DNA from 3 places in the Cronobacter muytjensii ATCC 51329 genome. Region 2 is predicted to be linked to each of the others. Evidence: predicted binding sites of a transcription regulator. Region 2 holds the regulator's gene; each other region holds the start of a gene.
The links. The regulator PhoB, encoded in region 2, activates phosphate uptake and scavenging genes when phosphate is short. The targets are predictions, from matches to a motif close to CTGTCATAAAACTGNCNNAT.
Positions count from the first base shown of each region.

Region 1: a site for PhoB is predicted at 2,159-2,178, ahead of serA (phosphoglycerate dehydrogenase). Genes of this name have one in related genera too.
Region 3: a site for PhoB is predicted at 1,927-1,946, ahead of uvrB (excinuclease ABC subunit UvrB). Genes of this name have one in related genera too.

Region 1 covers NZ_CP012268.1:458,487-462,676, reverse strand. The annotation lists RNA gene ssrS (6S RNA) at 1-182, shown strand, start outside; gene AFK63_RS02265 (5-formyltetrahydrofolate cyclo-ligase) at 198-794, shown strand; gene serA (phosphoglycerate dehydrogenase) at 897-2,135, opposite strand; gene rpiA (ribose-5-phosphate isomerase RpiA) at 2,404-3,063, opposite strand; gene argP (DNA-binding transcriptional regulator ArgP) at 3,231-4,124, shown strand; gene AFK63_RS02245 (oxidative stress defense protein) at 4,153-4,190, opposite strand, start outside.
Region 2 covers NZ_CP012268.1:2,970,975-2,975,164, forward strand. The annotation lists gene brnQ (branched-chain amino acid transporter carrier protein BrnQ) at 1-89, opposite strand, end outside; gene phoR (phosphate regulon sensor histidine kinase PhoR) at 486-1,799, opposite strand; gene phoB (phosphate response regulator transcription factor PhoB) at 1,822-2,511, opposite strand; gene sbcD (exonuclease subunit SbcD) at 2,710-3,924, shown strand; gene sbcC (exonuclease subunit SbcC) at 3,921-4,190, shown strand, end outside.
Region 3 covers NZ_CP012268.1:2,657,812-2,662,001, forward strand. The annotation lists gene uvrB (excinuclease ABC subunit UvrB) at 1-1,694, opposite strand, end outside; gene AFK63_RS12295 (ABC transporter ATP-binding protein) at 2,585-3,295, shown strand; gene bioD (dethiobiotin synthase) at 3,300-3,983, opposite strand; gene bioC (malonyl-ACP O-methyltransferase BioC) at 3,976-4,190, opposite strand, start outside.

The sequences.
Region 1 (4,190 bases), 1.9 Mb from region 2:
TTCTCTGAGATGTTCGCAAGCGGGCCAGTCCCCTGAGCCGATATTTCAAAAAACAAGAATGTGACGCTCCACGGTTGGTGAGCATGCTCGGTTCGTCCGAGAAGCCTTAAAACCGTGACGACGCATTCACCTTGAACCGCGGGTTCAAGGGTTACAGCCTGCGGCGGCATCTCGGAGATTCCCCTTCCTTTACTACCATGACGCAACTTCCTGTTAGTGCCGACCTTCGACAACAAATCCGTAAAACAATACGTCAACAGCGCCGCGCGCTGACGGCCGAACAACAGGCGCATTTCGCCGAACGGGCCGCTGCACGCATGCTGGGCTTCGCCCCGGTCGTTGAGGCGCGCACCGTCGCGGTATTTCTCTCCTTTGATGGTGAACTCGACACCCGCCCGCTGATTGAAGGTCTGTGGCGCGCCGGGAAGCAGGTCTACCTGCCGGTGCTTCACCCTTTCAGCCCCGGTAATCTTTTGTTCCTGCGCTATCTGCCGGATAGCCTGCTTGCGACGAATCGTCTGAAAATTCTTGAGCCTGCGCTGGATGTACGCCATGTGCTGCCTTTAGACCGCCTCGACGTCTTGATAACGCCGTTGGTCGCGTTCGACCGCACGGGACAACGCCTCGGCATGGGCGGCGGTTTTTACGATCGCACCCTGCAACACTGGCGCGACCACGGATTCTTCCCGGTCGGTTACGCGCACGACTGCCAGCAGGTGGAAAGCCTGCCGGTGGAAGAGTGGGATATTCCACTACCCGCGGTGGTGACGCCGGGTAAAACCTGGCTTTGGTAAAAGAAAAACCTGAGGAAAAGAAAAGCCGGGTTGCGTTACGCATACCCGGCTTACGCGCCGATATTGCAGGCCGGGCAGCGTTACGCCGCCCGACGAACGGCATTAGTACAGCAGACGAGCGCGAATAGTACCCGCAATGGCCTTCATGCTTTGCAGCGCTTTGTTCGCTACCTCTTCCGACGCGTCGACATCAATAACCACATAGCCCATCTGAGGGGTGGTTTGCAGGAACTGTGCGGCGATGTTGATGCCCTGTTCGGCGAAAATCTGGTTAATGGCGGTCAGCACGCCAGGACGGTTTTCATGAATATGCAACAGGCGGCTAACGCTGCCGCCGTGCAACGGCAGAGAAACTTCAGGGAAATTCACCGCCGAAAGCGTAGAGCCATTATCGGAGTACTTCGCGAGCTTGCCCGCCACTTCCAGACCGATATTTTCCTGCGCTTCCTGGGTTGAGCCGCCGATATGCGGCGTCAGGATGACGTTGTCAAACTCGCACAGCGGCGAGTTAAACGGATCGCTGTTAGTCGCAGGCTCGACCGGGAACACATCAATCGCCGCGCCCGCAAGATGCTTGCGAGAGAGCGCGTCGCAAAGCGCCGGGATATCCACCACCGTACCGCGCGCGGCGTTAATCAGCAGCGCGCCGGGCTTCATCAGCGCCAGCTCTTCCGCGCCAATCATGTTTTTGGTCGACGCATTTTCCGGCACATGCAGGCTCACCACGTCGCTCATATTGAGCAAATCGGAGAGATGCTGCACCTGCGTGGCGTTGCCAAGCGGCAGTTTGCTTTCGATATCGTAGAAAAAGACGTTCATGCCCAGCGATTCCGCCAGGATGCCGAGCTGCGTGCCGATATGGCCGTAGCCGATGATCCCCAGCTTTTTGCCGCGCGCTTCATAAGAGCCCGTCGCCAGTTTGTTCCAGATACCGCGATGCGCTTTGGCATTCGCTTCCGGAATACCGCGCAGCAGCAGCAGCAGTTCGCCGATAACCAGTTCGGCAACCGAACGGGTGTTAGAGAACGGCGCATTAAAGACCGGGATGCCGCGCTTCGCTGCCGCGTCCAGATCCACCTGGTTGGTGCCGATGCAGAAGCAACCGACCGCCACCAGTTTTTCCGCGGCGGCGAAAATCTCTTCAGTCAGATGAGTACGGGATCGCAGGCCGATAAAATGCGCATCGCGGATGGACGCTTTCAGCTGCTCGCTGTCGAGCGCGCCCTTATGATATTCAATATTGGTATAACCTGCGGCGCGCAGGCTATCGATGGCTTTCTGGTGAACGCCTTCCACCAGCAAGAATTTAATTTTGTCTTTCTCCAGCGATACTTTTGCCATTTCCCGACCCTGTCTTGTCTGAACTGTTATGAAGCTGAAATAAGCCAGCCTTCTGCCAACATATCAAAATTTGCGTTCCCGGCAATATGAACGTTTGCGTCGCGATGTTGAAGAAATATCACGGAAAGATAAAAGGCAGGACAAAATATGGCATGGCAGAAATATGACGGAAGGATTAACAGGATGGAAACAAAAATGTGAGAGATGTCACCAAATTTCACGCCGGGGAAATTTTTTTTCAGCGGGGCGCCGCGACGCCCCGGTCAGATCATTTTACGATGGTTTTCACGCCGTCCGCCGTGCCGATCAGCGCCACGTCCGCGCCGCGGTTCGCAAACAGCCCGACTGTCACCACGCCCGGAATCGCATTAATCGCGTTCTCAAGTGCGATCGGGTCGAGAATGGTCATACCGTACACGTCGAGGATCACGTTGCCGTTGTCGGTCACCACGCCCTGGCGATACTCCGGACGCCCGCCGAGTTTCACCAGCTGGCGCGCCACGGCGCTGCGGGCCATCGGGATCACTTCCACCGGCAGCGGGAAGTTGCCGAGTACATCCACCTGCTTGGACGCATCGGCGATACAGATGAACTTCTGCGCGACCGATGCGATGATTTTCTCACGGGTCAGCGCCGCGCCGCCGCCTTTGATCATCTGCATCTGGCCGTTAATCTCGTCCGCGCCATCCACATAGATGCCGAGCGTATCGACTTCATTGAGATCAAAAACAGTGATGCCTAAGCTTTTCAGTTTTTCGGTCGAGGCGTCAGAGCTGGAAACCGCCCCTTCAATCTCGTTTTTCATGGTGCCCAGCGCGTCGATAAAATGCGCGGCGGTGGAGCCGGTGCCGACACCGACAATCGTGCCCGGCTCGACATACTGAAGCGCGGCCCAGCCGACGGCTTTTTTAAGTTCATCCTGCGTCATGAGAGTTTTGCCTGTGGTGTGAAAACTGTCGCGCATTATAGAACAAGCCGCAGCCCAGTGGGTCAGTCATTCTGCGGCACAGCTCCGATGTTTGCGTTTGGGTCTGTATCCATCGCAAATTTATGTCATAGTGCGACAGATAACGAGACAGGGAGCACACCACAGAGATGAAACGCCCGGACTACAGAACACTACAGGCGCTGGATGCGGTGATAAGAGAGCGCGGATTTGAGCGCGCCGCACAAAAGCTGTGTATTACGCAGTCCGCCGTATCGCAACGTATCAAACAGCTGGAAAACACATTCGGCCAGCCGCTGCTGGTCCGTACCGTGCCGCCGCGCCCGACTGAACAGGGGCAAAAGCTGCTGGCGCTGCTGCGTCAGGTGGAGTTGCTGGAGGAGGAGTGGCTGGGCGACGAACAAACCGGCTCGACGCCGCTGCTGTTATCGCTTGCGGTCAACGCCGACAGTCTTGCGACCTGGCTTTTGCCCGCGCTGGCACCGGTGCTGGCCGATTCGCCCGTGCGCCTGAATCTGCAGGTGGAAGATGAAACCCGCACCCAGGAGCGTTTACGCCGTGGCGAAGTAGTAGGCGCGGTGAGTATTCAGCCCCAGGCCCTGCCGAGCTGTCTCGTCGATCAACTGGGCGCGCTGGACTATCTGTTCGTCGCCTCGAAAGCTTTCGCCGATCGCTATTTCCCGAACGGCGTCAACCGCGCGTCGCTGCTGAAAGCGCCCGCCGTCGCGTTTGACCATCTGGATGATATGCACCAGGCCTTTTTACAGCAGAATTTCGACCTGCCGCCCGGTAGCGTTCCCTGCCATATCGTGAATTCGTCAGAGGCATTCGTACAGCTGGCTCGTCAGGGCACCACCTGCTGTATGATCCCGCATCTTCAGATAGAAAAAGAGCTGCAAAGCGGCGAGCTTATCGATCTCACGCCAGGGCTGTACCAGCGCCGGATGCTGTTCTGGCACCGCTTCGCGCCGGAGAGCCGCATGATGCGCAAGGTCACCGACGCGCTGCTGGAGTATGGGCGCAAGGTATTGCGTCAGGATTAAAAAACCCGCCGGATGGCGGGTTTTTTGTTTACTGTTGCGAGGGCGCGTTGGTCGCCGCAGGTGCGG
Region 2 (4,190 bases):
GGGAAAATGATGTTACCCGCGCCGACGAACAGCGCAAAGGTCATAAACCCCAGTGCGATAATGTCGCGCGATTTTAACTGATGGGTCATAAGATTTACTGCCTGTGGATGTGGTGTTGAAATAAATATTTTTTACCGTCAGTTGCCTGACGAAAACGCGGCTATTTCAGACGGCGACAGCGGGATATGCTTCCCGATTACGCTGGCGAAGAATTGTTTTTCAGTTTACCACGCAAAAACAGTCGGTCTGGCAATAGCAGGGGCGCAATTTAAACGCTTATAACGTTTAAAGGCAAGACGGGATCGTAAAACCAGACCTTTATGCCAGATCTAAGTTTCGGGGCAGTGATAAAATCTAATTTCCTAAAAAACCTCCGGCGATTCGCGCGAGCAAAAAAGCAACAAACGATGTAAAAAGCGCTGCAAGGTGGATAAAAAATGAATAAGGCCAGCTTATGGCTGGCCCCGGAAAGCAGACGTGACGAGTTACACTACAGAAACCGCTTTGGCAGGCGCGGCGGCAATGAGTCTTTCCGGCAGCAGAAACGAAAACGTCGTTCCTTTGCCGGGCGTACTTTCAATCTCCAGTCGCGCGTCATGATGCGTCAGCGCGTGTTTTACAATCGCGAGTCCTAACCCGCTACCGCCGGTCTGGCGCGAGCGCGCTTTGTCCACCCGGTAAAAGCGCTCCGTCAGGCGAGGAATATGCTCCGCCGCGATCCCAGGCCCGGTATCCGACACGCTAAAGCGCGCGCCATGCGGCGTGTGCTCCCAGCGCACCGTGATATGCGTGCCCGCAGGCGTATGGTTCACCGCGTTATAGACCAGGTTGGAAATCGCGCTGCGCAACTGCTCATCGTTGCCAAGCACTTTAAGCTGTGGTTCCACCTCAAACGTAAAGGTATGCTTCTGCTGGCTGAGCGTCTGCGCTTCGCGCTCCACGACACGCAGCATCATCGGCACATCGATGGTTTCGTTGAGCTGCATCGCGGGCGCCGCCTCGATTTTCGACAGCGTCAGTAGCTGTTTTACCAGGCCTTCCATCCGGTAGGTTTGCTCGCGCATGGTATGCAGCGCTTTTTCACGCAGCGGCCCTTCGAGCGTCTGCTCATGCATCATCTCAAGATAGCCCTGCAACACGGTCAGCGGCGTGCGCAACTCATGGCTGACGTTTGCAAAGAAGTTGCGTCGCGCGCCTTCGAGCTGATGCATCTGTGTGACATCGCGCGCCACCATCAGCAACTGCTCTTCACTGTATGGCATCACGCGAAACTCAAGATGACGCCCGTTATTGAGCACCAGATGCAGCGGTCGGTTGAAATCCTGGCCGCGCAGATAGCTGGTGAACTCCGGGTAGCGCAGAAGGTTAAGGATGTTCTGCCCGTTATCGTCGGGCCACCGCAGGCCAAGCAGCTGTTGCGCAAGACCGTTACACCAGAAGATGGCGCCCTCTTCCGTGGTCAGCACCACGGCGTCCGGCAGCGATTCCGCGCCGCTGCGAAAGCGTTTGATAAGATTGCCCAGCTCACGGCGACGCTTTTTATTGCGCAACTGCATCTGGTGCAGCCCGTAGAGCAGCGGCTCCCAGCTGCCGCTGCCAGGCGGCGGCGTCATGCTGCGATCCACCCACAGCCACCAGGAAAGGCGCAGCAGATTCCAGAAATGCCAGATGAGCAATCCGGTCACTGCCGCCAGTAAAAACCATGCCAGATAGCCGAATATCGCCCCGAGAACCAGCGCCGGAATACAGCTAAGCAACAGCTCCAGCACCAGTCTTTTCCATGACAGCCGTTCCAGCACGCGTCACACTCCTGTTTTGGGTTTAAAAACGGGTCGAGAACCGATAACCCGTACCGCGCACCGTTTGTACCATTCTGTCATGACCGCTATGTTCCAGCGCCTTGCGCAGGCGGCGGATATGCACATCGACAGTGCGATCTTCCACATACACATTCGTACCCCAGACGTGGTTCAGCAGCTGTTCGCGGCTGTAAACGCGCTCCGGGTGCGTCATAAAGAAGTGTAACAGTTTGAATTCCGTTGGCCCCATGTCGAGGGGATTTTCGCCGGTCATCACGCGGTGCGATGATGGATCGAGACTTAAGCCCTGCATTTCAATGACTTCATCCACCGCCATCGGGGAGATGCGGCGCATGACGGCTTTGATGCGCGCCACCAGTTCTTTCGGGGAGAACGGCTTGGTAATGTAATCATCCGCGCCCGTTTCCAGACCGCGTACGCGATCTTCTTCTTCGCCGCGCGCGGTCAGCATCACGACCGGGATCTCGCGAGTCAGCGCTTCGCGTTTGATATGTTTAATAAACTGGATCCCCGATCCGCCAGGCAGCATCCAGTCCAGCAAAATCAGATCCGGCCAGGGCTCATTGAGTTGATTCACCGCACTGTCATAATCTTCCGCTTCCACCGGCTGGAAGCCATTTTGTTCCAGTACGAAGCATACCATCTCGCGGATAGGTGCTTCATCTTCAACGACCAGAATACGTCTCGCCATGATTAGCCCTGTTAAATAAAGTAAACAGAATGTAATGCGGCGCCATTATGCGTCAGATTTATGACAGATTTATGAAAAAGATGACCGTAAGATGACCTGTCAGCGCAGGCGAAAAAACCGCGCGGCGCGACGAAACAGGACACTCGCCGTACCGGATGTTTATAATCCCCTTCTCGCTTTTTCGCCACAGGGCATCCCATGCGTATTCTGCATACCTCAGACTGGCATCTTGGTCAAAATTTTTATGCCAAAAGCCGCGCCGCCGAGCATGAAGCCTTTCTCGACTGGCTCCTCGGCGCTGCCATCGAGCATCAGGTGGACGCGATTATCGTCGCAGGCGACATTTTTGATACCGGCGCGCCGCCGAGCTATGCGCGCGAGCTCTACAACCGCTTTGTCGTCAAACTGCAGGCGACGAACTGTCCGCTTATCGTGCTGGGCGGCAACCACGATTCGGTGGCGACGCTGAATGAATCCCGCGAGCTGCTCGCCTGCCTTAACACGCAGGTGATCGCCAGCGCCCGGCTGACGCCGGAAAGTCAGGCCACCTTATTATACCGGCGCGACGGCGAGCCCGGCGCGGTGCTCTGCCCCATTCCGTTTTTGCGCCCGCGCGATGTGCTGCGCAGCCTTAGCGGCCAGTCGGGGCGCGAAAAACAGCAGCAACTGCTGGAGGCCATCAGCCAGCACTATCAACAGTGCTACGAGGCCGCCTGCCAGCTTCGCGGCGAGCGTAATCTGCCGATTATCGCCACCGGCCATCTCACGACCGTCGGCGTGACGAAAAGTGACGCGGTACGCGACATCTATATAGGCACGCTCGACGCGTTTCCGGCGGATCGCTTTCCGCCCGCCGATTACATCGCGCTTGGCCATATCCACCGCGCCCAGAAGGTCGCGGGCTGCGAGCATATCCGCTACAGCGGCTCGCCGATTGCGCTGAGCTTTGATGAAACCGGCAAAGAGAAAAGCGTGTTTCTGGTGGAGTTCGCCGACGGCAAACTGCGCGACGTCACGGCGCTCCCGGTGCCGGTCAGCCAGCCGCTGGCGGTCTTAAAAGGCAGCCTGGCGTCCATCACCGCCCAGCTCGAACAGTGGCGCGACGCGCCCGACGAGCCGAAAGTCTGGCTCGATATTGAAATTGACACCGGAGAGTTCCTGCACGACATGCACCGCCAGATAAGCCAGCTTACCGAAAGCCTGCCGGTGGAAGTCGTCCTGCTGCGTCGCAGCCGCGAGATGCGCGAGCGCGCACTTGGCACGCTCAGCACTGAAACCCTCAGCGAACTGGGCGTGGAAGAAGTGTTTGAGCGCCGCCTGGATCTGGAAGCGCTGGAAGAACCAGAGCGGGCGCGGCTGCGCACGCTGTTCGCCCGCACGCTGGAGAGCCTGCACGAGGAAGACGAGGCATGAAAATCTTAACCCTGCGGCTGAAAAACCTGAATTCACTCAAAGGCGAATGGAAAATCGACTTCACCGCCGAGCCGTTCGCCAGCAACGGACTGTTCGCCATTACCGGCCCGACCGGCGCGGGCAAAACCACGCTGCTTGACGCCATCTGCCTTGCGCTCTATCACCGCACGCCGCGTCTGAACGCGCTGTCGCAAAGCCAGAACGATTTAATGACCCGCGACACCGCCGAATGTCTGGCGGAGGTGGAGTTTGAAGTTAAAGGCGTC
Region 3 (4,190 bases), 310 kb from region 2:
ATCGCTCTGGCCATCGACGGCGTAATTTTATCGCCGTAGAGAATCGCTTTACCGTTGACGTTACGCGCCGCGCGGCCAATGGTCTGAATAAGCGAGCGCTCGGAACGCAGGAAGCCCTCTTTGTCGGCGTCAAGAATAGCCACCAGCGACACTTCCGGCATATCCAGCCCTTCTCGCAGCAGGTTAATGCCCACCAGCACGTCAAATTCACCCAGCCGCAGGTCGCGGATGATTTCCATACGCTCCACGGTATCGATGTCAGAGTGCAGGTAGCGCACCTTCTCGCCGTGCTCTTCCAGATATTCGGTTAAATCTTCGGCCATTCGCTTGGTGAGCGTCGTCACCAGCACGCGTTCGTTGATAGCGACGCGTTTGCGGATTTCCGACAGCAGATCGTCCACCTGCGTCGCCACCGGACGCACTTCGATAATCGGGTCGAGCAGCCCGGTCGGGCGCACCACCTGATCGATAATCTCGCCGCCCGATTTTTCGAGCTCATAGTTGCCGGGCGTCGCCGACACATAGACGGTCTGCGGCGCCAGCGCCTCAAATTCTTCAAACTTCAGCGGACGGTTATCCAGCGCCGACGGCAGTCGAAAGCCATACTCCACCAGCGTCTCTTTGCGCGCCCGGTCGCCGCGGAACATCCCGCCGATTTGCGGAATGGTCACGTGCGATTCGTCGATAACCAGCAGCCCGTCCGCCGGCAGATAGTCAAACAGCGTTGGCGGCGCCTCGCCCGGCCCACGCCCGGAGAGATAGCGCGAATAGTTTTCGATGCCCGAGCAATATCCAAGCTCGTTCATCATTTCGAGATCGAACTGGGTGCGCTGGGTCAGACGCTGCTCTTCCAGCAACTTGTTGTTCTCAAGCAGCACCTTACGACGCTCCGCCAGCTCCACTTTGATCTCTTCCATCGCCTGCACGATGCGCTCGCGCGGGGTGACGTAGTGCGTTTTCGGGTAGACGGTGAAACGCTGGATAATGGAATCCACGGTGCCGGTCAGCGGGTCGAACAGCGACAGCCGCTCCACCTCTTCGTCAAACAGCTCGACGCGCAGCGCCAGGTCGTCCGATTCCGCCGGGAAGATATCGATCACTTCGCCGCGCACGCGGAAGGTGCCGCGCTGAAACGCCTGATCGTTGCGGGTATATTGCAGCTCCGCCAGTCGACGCAGAATCGCGCGCTGGTCAATGATCATCCCTTTGGTGAGATGCAGCATCATTTTCAGATAGAGATCCGGATCGCCCAGACCGTAAATCGCCGACACCGACGCCACCACAACCACATCGCGCCGCTCCAGCAACGCTTTGGTCGCCGACAGACGCATCTGCTCAATATGCTCGTTCACCGACGCGTCCTTTTCGATAAAGGTGTCGGAGCTCGGCACATAGGCTTCCGGCTGGTAGTAGTCGTAGTAGGAGACGAAATACTCGACAGCATTCTCCGGGAAGAATTCTTTCATCTCGCCGTAAAGTTGCGCCGCCAGCGTTTTGTTAGGCGCCAGTACCATCGTCGGGCGCTGCAAATCGGCGATAACGTTCGCCATGGTGAAGGTCTTACCCGAGCCCGTCACCCCAAGCAGCGTCTGGTGCGCCAGCCCGTCCTCCAGCCCTTCCTTGATGCGGCGGATAGCCTCTGGCTGGTCGCCGGAAGGTTTGAAAGCGGAGTTGAGTTTGAACGGTTTGCTCATGAAGAAACACCTGATGAAGATTCGCGCGGAACAGAGCGTTAATTGTACTCACCGCAGCGATTTTTGCCAGCGATAAATACTGGATATAAAATCAGTAGCCGGTTAGCGGATGTTGTCTCTGTCGCGCTTTTACCGGCAGGAATGAAGAAAATTTGCCCGCTTGCGAGATAAAACACTGCCGGGTAGCGGTTATCCCCAGAACTTTTTGTCCTTTAACATTTGTCAAGCGAAGCTGTGATACTTTTGTTGCAGCAGATGACACTTTTCCTTCAGCGCTTGCTTTTAATTAACCTGCTAATTTAAAACGATTTTTCATAAAAGACGGCTTTCGCGCCAGATCGGGTGAAACCCGCATCGGCTCTCGCTTACGGCGCGTTTTCTAACTCTAATGCACAAGGTTATCCACAGGAATAGTGGATAACTGCCTCCAGCCCTGAAAGCGCGCCGCGTGGGCTATTCACTCTGAACCCCCGCGTCTGGCTCAGAAAAAATTTTTCCCGCCTGGTTTTCGCCATATTTACGTCCTCTGACGGGCGCCTGTGGCGCGATCCCATTCACAGATTTTTGCTTAGCTTTTGCCCCGCGCTGCACCAAAACCACGCTAAGCCTGGCACTCAAAACGTGCACGCCGACAGGCTTTCGCCAGGATAACGCACTGGCTTGCCGGCGCTCCTTTAGGTTTAGTCTCAATTCCTGGCCCGATCAAAGGTGTTTTCACTGGCTGGCAAGAGAATTGCAATACCCCTGTTACCGGAACGACACCCGCTTCCCGTCCTTGCCGGGGAGCGAAGCAGGATGCGTGGGCAGACCGGGGAAGTCAGAGCGCGACCCGCGTTTACGCGCGGCGCGCCAACGCCGTTTTTCGATACCCTGTCTGAAGGAGAAGCGCCATGTTAAGTCTGCACGCGGTTAACCACTTTTACGGCACGCAGCATACCCTGTGGGACGTCAGCCTTGATTTACTGCCGGGGGAGTGCACCTGCGTCATCGGCGCGCCGGGCATGGGAAAGACCACGTTGTTGAACTGCATCGCCGGGCATTTACCGGTGAAAAGCGGCAGTATTCTCTGGCGCGAGGCCGGATGCGCGCCGCAGGAGTTAATGCGCGTCGGGGCGCAGGCGCGCGCGGCGCTGGGCATCGGTTATGTGCCGCAGGAACGGCGCTATTTTTCGCAGCTCACCGTCGAAGAAAATCTGCATATCGCCCTGCTCGCGCAGCCCCGGACCGGAGCCACCCTGCCGGAGCCGGTGTTTGACCTTTTCCCGGCGCTGTATGACGAGCGCCACGCGCAGGCCTCGCGCCTGACGCCGGAAGTGGCGCACCAGCTGACTCTTGCCCAGGCGCTGGTGACGCGTCCGCGCCTGCTCATCCTTGATGAACCGACGCGCGGGCTTGGGCAGAAATTTATTCCGCGACTGGGCGATATTCTGGTGCGGCTTAACCGCGAATGGGGAATGAGCCTGCTGCTGGTGGAGCGCCACCTGGCGTTTATCCGCCGGGTGGCGGATCGCTTCTGTCTGCTGCATCGCGGGCGCGCCGTGGCCCGCGGCAGCGTGGCGCAGTTAACCGATGCGCGCATGACGCACTGGATAACGCCCTGAGGCGTTAACGCGCCAGTTTCCCTACATCAATCCACTGCGCGGCGGGCGTCACGTCCGGCTCCGCGCCCAGCCACGGGATCTCGCCAAGCATCGGCGCCGGCAGCAGGCGTTGCAGCGTGGCGAGATAGTCCTGATGACGACGGCCCGGCGGTTGCACATCGTTCGCCACCCAGCCCGCAAGACGCAGCCCGGCGGCCTGCACCGCCTGCGCGGTCAGCAGCGCATGGTTGATGCAGCCAAGCTTTACGCCGACCACCAGGATAACCGGCAGACGCTCCTGCTGCGCCCAGTCGGCAAAGGTGGCGTCGTCGGTGAGCGGCGTAAACCAGCCGCCCGCGCCTTCCACCAGCACCCAGTCGGCCTGCTGCTCCAGCGCGCGAAGGCCTGCGGACATCACCGCGAAATCAATCGGCTGCCCCTCTTCCCGGCTCGCGATGTGCGGCGAGGTCGGCTCCCCGAACGTCAGCGGATTGACCTGCTCGTAACGCAGCGCCACGCTGCTGTGTCGCTGTAACGAGAGCGCATCGCTGTTGCGAAGCCCTTCCGGCGCCATTTCGCTGCCCGAGGCAACCGGTTTGTAGCCCGCCGCGCGCCGTCCGGCAGCCTTCGCCGCTTCGAGCAGCGCGCAGCTGGCGACGGTTTTGCCCACTTCAGTATCGGTTCCGGTAATAAACCAGCGTTCAGTCACGTTTAATCACTCCAGAAATCAGGTGGTAAGTCAGCGGGAAGCGGCCATCCTGTCGCGGCCAGGCCTCTTCCAGCGCACGCAACTGGCGGCGCGTGAGCGTGCGGCTCTCGCGTCCGGCGTGCAGATGGGTGGCGCCGATGCCCTTCAGGGACTGCATCGCGCCGAGCGCGTCGGCAAACAGCAGGGTTACCGGATGCTGGCGCAGCG